Regions from separate parts of the Idiomarina piscisalsi genome, predicted to be linked through region 1. Evidence: predicted binding sites of a transcription regulator. Region 1 holds the regulator's gene; the other holds the start of a gene.
The links. Region 1 encodes FliA, which starts transcription of late flagellar genes. Its sites were predicted from a motif close to CTAAAGNTNNNNNNNNNNNNGCCGATA; they were not measured.

Region 1 (5,589 bases):
ATGCTCGAGGAAGAACAACGGTATCGCACGGTCACGTACAATCAGTGTTAACTGACCATCGACTGTATTGGTGCGCTTCATATCCAAATCGATAATTTCGCTGACAACCGCCAGTGGCAACGCAAACGTCTGCTCTTTCACTGCCACCATCAGGGTCGGCAAAATAGCTAAGGTTAACGGCACTTTAATCAGTAACTCAGTACCTTTACCCAGCTCTGACTGAATTTTGACACTACCATTTAGCTGGCTGATTTTGGTCTTTACTACGTCCATTCCGACGCCACGGCCCGAAATATCAGACACTTGCTCTTTGGTCGAAAAACCAGCCGCAAAAATCAGGTTGTAAGCGTCTTCGTCGCTTAAGCGTGCTGCTGCGTCGGCATCTAAAATACCTTTATTGATGGCAATGCCTTTAAGCTTTTCAGCGTCCATACCCGCGCCGTCGTCTTTAATCGACAGCATAATATGGTCACCTTCCTGAGAGGCGGACAGCGTCACCGTACCCGCCCTTGGCTTACCGTTGGCCTCACGAACGTCCGGCATTTCAATACCGTGGTCAACCGAGTTGCGCACTAAGTGAACCAGCGGATCAGCCAACGCTTCAACGAGGTTTTTATCCAAGTCGGTGTCTTCGCCGAACATTTCTAAGTTAATTTCTTTTTTCAGGCTGCGTGCTAAGTCACGAACTACCCGAGGGAAGCGACCAAAGACTTTCTTAATTGGCTGCATACGGGTTTTCATGACGGCGCCCTGTAAGTCGCCAGTGACAACATCCAGGTTTGAAATGGCTTTGCCCATTTCGTCGTTATCAGAGTCGTCCGAATTGCTCAGACTCAATAAACGGTTGCGCACCAAAACAAGCTCACCAACCATGTTCATAATGTCGTCCAAACGTTTGGTATCGACTCGAACCGTGGTTTCCGCAGCCGGTTGCTGTGGTGCTGCCGGCTTCTTGTCAGCCGGTTTCTCTGCAGCTTTAGGCTTGTCTTCTTTTGCAGCTGGTTTAGGAGCTGGTTTGGCTTTTGGCTCTGGTTTTGGCGCCGCTTTTTTCTCTGGCTTAGGCGTCTCTTTTGGCTTTTCGTCTTTGCCGTTATCCACACTCTTCGTCGGTGCCTTGCCAGAACCATGCAGTTCATCTAACAGGGACTCAAACTCATCATCGGTGATTTCGTCACTGTCGGCCGGCTCTTCCTGTTTCTTCTCTGCGCTTTTAGGCGCCTTTCCTGAACCATGGAGCTCATCTAGCAACGACTCAAATTCATCATCGGTAATTTCATCGTTGTCATTATCAGCCGCGGCTTTAGGGGCATCGGCTTTCTGATCTGATTTGCCAACACCTGGGCCTTTGCCCTCACCGTGCAGCTCATCAAGTAAGGCTTCAAATTCATCGTCCTGAATTTCGTCTATGCCGCCATCACCTGAGCTTTCAGTTGCTTCTTCTTTAGGTGCTTCCGGCTCTGGCTCAGGTTCCGGCTCAGCTTCTTTAGACGGCGCTTCAATAGGCGCCTCGTCTTCAGACTCCGGCTGACTGAGCTTGTGCAGTAGCTCGAGTAATTTGTCATCGGCAGGGCTAATGTCTTCACGAGCTTGCACCTGTGCAAACTGAGCATTGATAGTATCCAGCGCTTGAAGAATCACGTCCATTAAGTCTGACGTAACCGTGCGCTGACCATTACGCAAAGTATCAAACACGTTTTCAGCACCGTGGCAGGTATCCACTAAGGCAGTGAGCGACAGAAAACCTGCGCCGCCTTTCACGGTATGAAAACCACGGAAAATCGCGTTTAATAAATCTTTGTTTTCTGGGTCGTTTTCTAGCTCAACTAACTGCTCAGACAGCTGCTCGAGGATCTCTCCCGCCTCGATCAAAAAGTCCTGCAGTATGTCTTCATCCATATCAAAGCTCATGCGACTGATGCTCCTAGAAACCTAAACTGGACAGTAAGTCGTCCACTTCGTCTTGCCCACCAACAACGTCATCACGTTTATCGGCATCAATAATTGGCCCTTCCGCCTCACTGGCACTTTTCTGCTTTGAAGATTCGGTTTTTTCAGCTTCTCTTCGAGCTTCTTCTTTGCCGAATATTTTTAACAGTTCAATGAGATTCTTCTCGACGTCTTCAACCAGTTGAATAACCCGTCGAATGACCTGCCCAGTAATATCCTGATAATCCTGAGCCATAAGTACTTCGGTCATAAGGCCATGCACTTGCGGCATATTTTCACCACAGCGCTTAAGTACATCATCGACCTGATGGCACAAAGACTTGAATTCATTTATCTCAATATCGTTGCTCATCAACCGATTCCAGACCGGCATGACACTTTCAACGCGCTGGTGCATGTCGTCAGCCATCGGCAAACACGCCTCTACCGCATCCATTGTTCGATTTGCGGCATCTTCTGTTTTTTGAATAACGTACTGTAAACGGTTTTGTGCATCAGGAAGATCATCTTCTGTCATCTGCACAATGCGAGGGTCCAGTTGGAAGTCCTGCAATGCTTCGTGGAGGTCACGCGTCAGCTGACCCACTGAAGTAAACAGTTTGTCGTTGCGACGATTGTATACGTCTTCCAGAAGTTGGTTGGCTTGTTGCTGCTTTCCCTCTTCGAGCAAAGACACAAGTTCTTGAGCCTGCTCGAGGGAAATATCATGGGCTTTATCAGACATGGTAATAGCCCTTTTAGCTAATGCGTTCGAAAATCTTGTCGAGCTTTTCTTTTAACGTCACAGCGGTGAATGGTTTTACGATGTAGCCATTAACACCTGCCTGCGCTGCAGCAATGATTTGTTCGCGTTTCGCTTCCGCCGTTACCATGAGTACCGGCAAGTGCGACAGATTATCGTCCTTACGAATTTCTTTCAGTAGATCGATACCTTGCATGCCCGGCATGTTCCAGTCGGTCACGACAAAGTCAAAATCGCCGTTTTGCAACATAGGCAGAGCCGTGTTGCCGTCATCGGCTTCCTGAATATTCGTAAAACCAAGGTCACGAAGTAAGTTCTTAATGATTCGTCTCATTGTAGAAAAGTCATCCACAACAAGAATTTTCATATTTTTATCCAAAGCACCCTCCACTGAGGCTCTCGATTACCACCAAAATTATTCAACCCAATTCTGCATTCGCGACTTGAGCCGCACCATTGCCTGACTGTGAATTTGACTAACGCGAGACTCACTCACGCTCAGCACTTCACCTATCTCTTTTAAATTCAATTCTTCATCATAATACAATGAAAGCACTAAAGCTTCACGCTCTGGTAACGAAGAAATTGTCGATACCAGGGCTTTATGAAACGCTGCATTTTCGACATCGCGCTGTGGCTCATACGCCGAACCCGTCACTTGCTCCGGTATAATCGCATCTTCAGAAACGCCTAAATCTTCAATACCGATGATTCGCCCTGAACTAACATCACGCAAAATAGCGTGGTACTCATCCAACCCAATGCCCAACTTGCTAGCGACTTCGGTGTCTTTTGCATCACGGCCGGTGTCATTTTCGACCTGTCGTATGGCTTCTAACACACGCCGATGATTTCTGTGTACTGAGCGCGGAGCCCAATCACCACGTCGAATTTCATCCAACATAGCGCCACGAATACGTATTCCGGCAAAGGTTTCAAAACTGGCGCCTTTGCTGTTATCAAAATTCCGCGCCGCTTCTAATAAGCCTATCATGCCCGCTTGAATTAAGTCATCGACTTGCACACTGGCAGGTAGTCTCGCCATCATGTGATGCGCAATGCGCTTAACCAGCCCCGTATGCTGTTCAATAATAGCGTTACGGTTGTCGGCTGTGGCGGCATAAGCGGCAGCTTTATTCATTGGCAACATCCCGCTTACTCCCGTTATCGGCAGAAGTTATCAATTGCTCAAGGAAAAATTCTAAATGCCCTCCTGCCTGAGCAGGAATTGGCCAGTCCAGAGCTTTCTTCGCTAATGCTTTAAACGCCAGTGACGCTGGCGATTTAGGGTACGCCAACACCATTGGCTGTTGTTTTCTAACGGCCAACCGCAAATTCTCGTCGTGAGGAACTATCGCTGCTAACTCTAATGCCACATCGAGAAAACGATCCGTGACCTTAGTCAACTTATTAAACAATACTTGCCCTTCACGCATATTACGCACCATGTTGGCAACGACTTTGAATTTAAACAGTCCTTGTTCACGACTTAGCACTTTTATGAGTGCGTAAGCATCGGTGATTGAAGTGGGTTCATCGCAGACAACAACAAGAACATCCTGGGAAGCTCGGGCAAAGCTGACCACTGTGTTTCCGATACCCGCTGCCGTATCCACAATAAGCACGTCGTAATTTCCCTGCAGTTGACTAAACGCCCGAATAAGACCGGCGTGCTCTGACTCACTCAAGTCAACCATAGAGCGGGTTCCTGAAGTCGCCGGCACGATTTTTATGCCCCCCGGCCCTTCAATTAAAATATCTTCCAGTTCGCATTGGCCGCTCAGTACATGAGACAGGTTGCGCTCAACACGCAAGCCCAGCATGACGTCGACATTAGCCAAGCCAAGGTCGGCATCAAGTACCAGTACTCGTTTTCCCTGCTTCGCCATAGCAATGGCCATATTCAGTGAGACGTTAGTTTTACCCACGCCACCTTTACCACCTGTGACGGCTATGACTTTTACTTTTGACTGTTTCATTCTTCGCAGACCGCTTGCTTGATCCATCGGGCGTATCTCTTATTTTACATCTTCGACAACAGCGTCATTGTATAACGGCTCACTCAGCGAGAAAACGCCGCATTCCAGTACGATTTTGGCACGTCTGATACCGAGGAACAAATGCTTTTGTCCATTAACCGCTCGGCTTCAGATACCAGGTAATTTGCATCAGCAACTTTAATGTCTTCCGGTACTTGCTGACCGTTGGTGACATAACCAACCGGCAGACCGTACTCAATTGCCACACTGATACTTTCTCCTAAACTTAAGCATTCGTCCAGTTTGGTAAAAATGCAACCCGACAAAGGTAGTGTTTTGAATTGTTTAACGGCGTCATTTAACACCTGGCTTTGTGAGGTTGCCGACAATACCAGGTAAGGTCGAATTCTCAGACGGGTATTTTGTATTAATTGGCCAAGTTGCTCGCTTAAGCGCTTGTCGCGCTGCCCCATACCTGCCGTATCAATTAAAATCAGGCTCTTATCACGTAGCGACAGTAATGAGTCCGCTAGCTCTTTTGCATCTTTTGCCACTTTTACCGGACAGCCAATAATACGTCCGTAAGTCTGTAATTGTTCACTGGCACCAATTCGGAAGGTGTCGGTGGTAATTAAAGCGACTTTGTCAGAGCCATGGCGCTGAGCGTAACGGGCCGCCAGCTTAGCAATGGTCGTAGTTTTACCAACGCCGGTAGGACCAACGAGTGCCACTGCACCGCCGCGTGTCAAAATATCGTCATTGGTGGTATTCAACTGACCTTCTAACAGATGCATGGTTTGCTCCCAGGCATCCTCGTCTGAGCTGCTTTCAGGAATAAAACAAGCAATCTGATCCGCGATGCGTTCACTCAACCCCATCGTCATAAGGCGTTGCATCAACATAGCGCGCACTGGCTCTTCG
Region 2 (5,589 bases), 310 kb from region 1:
GGCTTATGTCATCCAGCCGCCCTGCCGCATTAATTCTAGGTGCCAACGCGAACCCCAAATCACTGGCATTAAGCTGTGCGGCATTGCGATTAGATACGTCCAGCAGTGCCTGAATGCCCGGACGGCAAAGACCCTGCTTTATTCGTGCAAGCCCCTGATGGACCAAAATCCGATTGTTGTAGTCCAGAGGCACAACATCTGCCACGGTCCCTAACGCCACCAAATCGAGCCAATCTGCTAAATTTGGCGTCGGCTGTTTCTCTCTTAAATGGGCGCGCAACGCCAGCAGTACATAAAAGGCAACGCCAACGCCGGCTAAGTTTTTGCTGGGAAACGAGCAGTAGGGCTGGTTTGGATTCACAATAGCGTCTGCATTAGGCAGAGTCTGCGCAGGTAAATGGTGATCGGTAACAATCACTTTCATATTCAGTTCATTGGCCCGTTCAATGGCCTCGTGAGCCGCTATGCCATTATCAACGGTGACAATAACTTTAATGTCTTTAGCGGCAAGTTCTTCCACCATAGATACCGACAACCCATAGCCGTCAGTCATTCGATTGGGAACACGATACCCAACGTGCGCGAAACCAAAAGCAGTTAGGGCCGACACCATAAGCGCTGAACTGGTCGCACCGTCAGCATCAAAGTCGCCGCAAATACAAACGGGTGACTGTTTTTCAAGTGCATCTGCCAAGATATTAACCGCAGAATCAATACCTTTTAAACTTGAAAAGTGCGTGAGCCCGGCAGCTTTAAGAGAAAGTTCTTGTTCGTTACTGACACCGCGGCGTGCATAAATTTGCCGCAGCAATGGCGACACATTGTGCGGCAGAAACTCGTCACTGACCGTCGAGTAACGGCGTATTGTGTAATCTGTCATTGTAACTGCTGAACTACTTTCTTAATTCAGACAACAGGCGACGGGCGGGCACGGCACCTGGAATTAAACGGCCATCGGGTAAAATAATTGCTGGCGTCCCGGTGACACCAAACGACTTACCCAAAGCATAATGCGCTTCAACCGGGTTATTACATGAGCTATTGCCACGGTAGCTTTCTTCGTCTTTAAAAGCACTTATTGCAGCCTTTTTGTCGTCTGCGCACCAAACAGCTTGCAGTTCCTGACCGCCTTTACTATCTAGGCCGCCACGCGGGAATGCTAAGTACTGAACGGTGATACCAGCACTTAAGTAACTGTCGAGGTTTTCATGCAGTCTTTGGCAGTAACCGCAAGTTGTGTCAGTGAATACCGTTACTTTGTATTTCTCGTCGTCGGCTTTGTAAACGATCATATCGTCTACAAAGTCCGTTAGCATTTCTTTTCGAACCGCTCCATTGCCCTTTTCTGTCAGGTTCTCATACCCAGGTTTTGTAATATCAAAAACACTACCACTGATTAACCTTTTACCATCTTCTGACACATAAAATATGCCCTGATTCGTTACCGCGCGAACATAGCCGTCAATTTCGCCGGGCTCAGTCGAGATGATTTCAATACCCTTGTGGTTTAAATAGCGAGTGTCTAATTTGTCAGCCAATACTGGCGCAGAAAGCATCGAAAAAACCATCGCAGATACAGCCAATAACGTCTTCAAATACTGCATAAATACCTCTTATAATTGATGACCGAACCCTACCCTGTTACCGCTTAAAATGCAATTATCCGCGCGGGTGATGCTGTGCGTGTAAGGCTTGCAGGCGCTCTCTGGCAACTTGCGTGTAGATTTGGGTGGTCGACAAGTCACTGTGTCCTAATAGCAACTGTAAGACCCTTAAGTCGGCGCCATGGTTCAGTAAGTGAGTGGCGAACGCATGGCGTAACGTATGTGGCGATAAATGAGCGTATATGCCGGCTGTTTCCGCATAATACCGCAATCGATACCAAAAAGCCTGACGAGTCAGTAGTGAGCCACGCTTGGTCACAAACACCCAGGGGCTTTGTTTGTCTGTCAGTGCGGTGCGACCGTGTTTTAAATAGCGCTCCAGCCATTCCAGCGCTTCTTCGCCTAACGGAACCAGTCGCTCTTTATCGCCTTTACCAACCACCCGCACCAAACCTTGCTGTCGGCTTACCTGATCATATTGCAAGCGAACCAATTCAGTGACACGCAAACCGGTTGCATACAACACTTCCAGCATCGTGCGATCGCGAAGACCTATAGCAGTATCAACTTCCGGTGCCTGCAATAAGTTTTCAACGTCTGCCTCGCTCAATGAATGCGGAATATTCTGTGGAAGCTTTGGTCGTTTTAACTTAGCGGTAGGGTTATACGATACCCATTGCTGCTTTACTGCGAACTGAAAGAATTTCTTTGCCGAACTTAGAAAGCGAGAAGTACTGCGAGGCGATAGCCCCTGAGTGCGGCGCCACAGCAAGTAGTCTTGAAGCGTTAATTCATCAACCTCAAGCAACGGTATTTTGTTAGGAAGCAGATACTCGCAAAAACGGCGCAAATCACTTCGGTAAGCGGCTTGCGTATTCTCACTCGCGCCATGATGCAGCCATAAATGCTCAGTAAACGCATCAATGCGATCTTCGTCTTCCGGAGGTAATTGCTTCATGTGGCTGCAAGGCTATTGGTTGCGAAACATCACAGCCATTATGCCCGAACCAGAGAAACGATGAAATGCTTAGTGCGTAATACCTAATTTTTGTAGCACATCGTAAAGCCCCGCCGGGCCGCGCTTTCGATAATCGTTCAGCTCTGACTCTTCTTGCTTTGACTTTTTCTTTTCAACGCGCTGGCGCACACGCCAATCTAAATTATGAAGCAACTCAATAGGCAAGCGGTCAGGGCTTGCGTCCTGCACAAGCGGCTGAGGGTGTGTGGCATCCTGAAGCTTAAAGTCAGACAGTTGGCTGACTGACTTATAGATACCGCTGGCTAAAACTGTGTTTTCATTCGGCTCTAAAGGACGAGCTCGAGCAGCACCAATGGTTCGTTGCCAGTTTGTTTGGTCGTATTGGCTATCCTCAATGACCGGGTCAGCGCCCAACACCGACACCCAATAAGCAAACTCGCCGGCGAAGCCATGATTAACGGCTTCACTCGCGTGCTGCTCAAAAATGTCCGATGCTCTGTGCTGAACCGACTGAACTTGGCTCATACTGACCTTAGAAAATAACCTGAGATACTCTTGTTATCGTCCAAAGTCAGGAAAGTTTAAGTTTTCTCTTTACAGCTCAGCTCTGGCTGTTATTATACGCGCCTCTTGAGTGGAGGGGTTCCCGAGTGGCCAAAGGGATCAGACTGTAAATCTGACGGCTCAGCCTTCGCAGGTTCGAATCCTGCCCCCTCCACCACTTTTCATTTCTCTCGACTTACCCGTCAATTTTCACGATAACTTTTCCTTGTGTTTTATTCGCAGCAACATAATCAAGTGCTTGCTGAATGTCCTTCTGCTCAAATGTTTTATCAATAACTGGCTGTATTGCACCACTCGTAAACTGAGGGCCAAACTGCTGCCACATTTGTGTCAGTATTTCACCTTTGCGCTCTGGCGCTAAAGAACGCAGCGTAGAGCCTATAATGCGTTGCCGCTTCATAAGCATACGCCCAAAATCGACCGTGCCTTCGCGCGCCCCCATCAAACCAATAAGAATGATACGACCGTCTTGGTTTAAATAGTGCTGATCTTTTCCGATGGAGTCGCCTGCTACTGGATTCAGCACCACATCGACACCGCCAATATCCTTCATGGTTTCAATAATGTCCTGCTGGTAACGATTAATAGTGTCCGTGGCGCCAAGTTCTTTACAAAAGATCTCTTTATCAGAACTGCCAACAACAGCTGTTATTGGATTACCACTTTCTCTGCATAGTTGAATAAGCGACGACCCGACACCACTTGCCCCGGCATGTGTCATAACCAACTCTTTCGGTTGCAGGTTTGCCAGCATAAAGACATTTAAATAGGCCGTAGCGAAGGTTTCCAGCCAACCTGCGGCCATTTCATCCGTCCAGTTATCAGGTACAAAGAGCACTTGTTCAGCTGGCACATTAACGTATTCAGCAAAACCTCCGCCGGCCAACAAAGCAGCAACCCGTTGCCCTTTTTGCAGACTACTCACACTGCAGCCAACCTCTGCGACAATGCCTGAGACCTCTAAACCGGGTATGTCAGATGCCCCCGGAGGCGGTGGATATTTGCCTGCTATCTGCATTAAGTCCGCTCGGTTCACACCGACGCTCGACACTTTGACAGTAACCTCATTACCGGCAGGTTGTGGTAATGGCTGCACTTCAGACCAGTGCACTTTTCCTTCAGACAGTTGTAAAGCTTGCATATATCATCCTGTTGCTGCTTAACATTGTTGTATTTAGACAGTATGCTGTTGCTAAGTGATTAATTAAAGGTGCCTGCCACAAGAATGGATAAAACTCTGGAGCTCAATAACAAGCGTGTGCTACTGATTGATGATCAGAAGCCCTTTCAAGTCATGCTTAAAGGCTCACTGCTCAATTTGGGGGCAAAAGAGGTCCAGGTCAAAAGCACGGGAGAAGCAGGCATTGCTGCCTACGTAAAGAACCCACACGATATTCTATTGGTCGATTACAACCTTGGCTCGGGTAAAAACGGCCGTCAGGTGTTAGAAGAGTTGCAAGTGCGTGGGCTGATGAAGCCACATACCCTTTTCTTTATCATTACCGGCGACAATTCACGGCCTATGGTACTGAGTGCCCTTGAGCTTCAGCCTGATGATTATTTAATGAAGCCATTCTCACACCGAGTGCTACGCTCTCGTCTGACCCGTGCCTACAAACGCCGTATGTGGCTAAAAGATGTCTTTCAGGCACTTACCTCTCATAATTACGAAGACTGTATTAAGGCGTGCGAAAAACACATTGCGACGAACAGCCGCTACAGTAATTACTGCCGCAAGCTGCAAATAGAGCTCTACAATAAAACCGGTCAGCTACGCGAAGCAGAAAAGGCGATAAAAGAGTTGTTGGAGGATAACTCTCACAGTTGGGTGTTTTTAAAGCTTGCTGAAACTCGGTTACTACAGAATTCCCCGGAAGAGGCATTGAATATTATTAACCATATTCTTAAACGGATGCCTCACGCGATAGAAGCACAGGATTTAAAAACCGAATGTTATTTACAACAACAGCAGCTTGAGGAAGCACTGAACAGCGCTCGCGATGCCATTACTATGGCGCCGTTCTCAATCGACAGACAAACCCGACTGGCCCACATTGCTCGCGACAATGGCGACTTTGACTTAGCCAAACAGGCCATGAATAACGTGCTACAAATAGCGCGTAAATCGGTGTTTCGTAATGCGGAGCATTTATGTAACTATCTACGTAGTATTCTCGATGCGGCCGAAAACAGCGACACACCGCAGCAAATCAGCAAGTATCAGACTGAGGCTACGATGGAGCTTCAGCGCGCACGTTATGATGAGCATTTATTGCACGCCAACATTTCCTTTGAAGACCTCGAAGCCATTCTCCTTTCCCGTATTGATTCCTTCAACGGGCGTTTGCGCGAGGCTCAGCATCGCTTAAATGAAGTGGTCGGCGAAGATTTGGCCAACAACCGTGAGATTGACCGCAATTTGCTACCCGACGTTATTGCCGT

Region 2: CEW91_RS07470 (VC2046/SO_2500 family protein) is a predicted target of FliA. The motif match lies at 3,143-3,169, and genes of this name have one in related genera.

What each region holds. Positions count from the first base shown of each region.
Region 1 covers NZ_CP022133.1:1,851,214-1,856,802, forward strand. The annotation lists gene CEW91_RS08975 (chemotaxis protein CheA) at 1-1,908, opposite strand, end outside; gene CEW91_RS08980 (protein phosphatase CheZ) at 1,922-2,671, opposite strand; gene cheY (chemotaxis response regulator CheY) at 2,685-3,068, opposite strand; gene CEW91_RS08990 (RNA polymerase sigma factor FliA) at 3,105-3,830, opposite strand; gene CEW91_RS08995 (MinD/ParA family protein) at 3,823-4,695, opposite strand; gene flhF (flagellar biosynthesis protein FlhF) at 4,752-5,589, opposite strand, start outside.
Region 2 covers NZ_CP022133.1:1,536,870-1,542,458, forward strand. The annotation lists gene recJ (single-stranded-DNA-specific exonuclease RecJ) at 1-880, opposite strand, end outside; gene CEW91_RS07460 (thioredoxin fold domain-containing protein) at 894-1,604, opposite strand; gene xerD (site-specific tyrosine recombinase XerD) at 1,660-2,562, opposite strand; gene CEW91_RS07470 (VC2046/SO_2500 family protein) at 2,632-3,108, opposite strand; tRNA gene CEW91_RS07475 (tRNA-Tyr) at 3,220-3,304, shown strand; gene CEW91_RS07480 (NAD(P)H-quinone oxidoreductase) at 3,323-4,288, opposite strand; gene CEW91_RS07485 (tetratricopeptide repeat-containing response regulator) at 4,373-5,589, shown strand, end outside.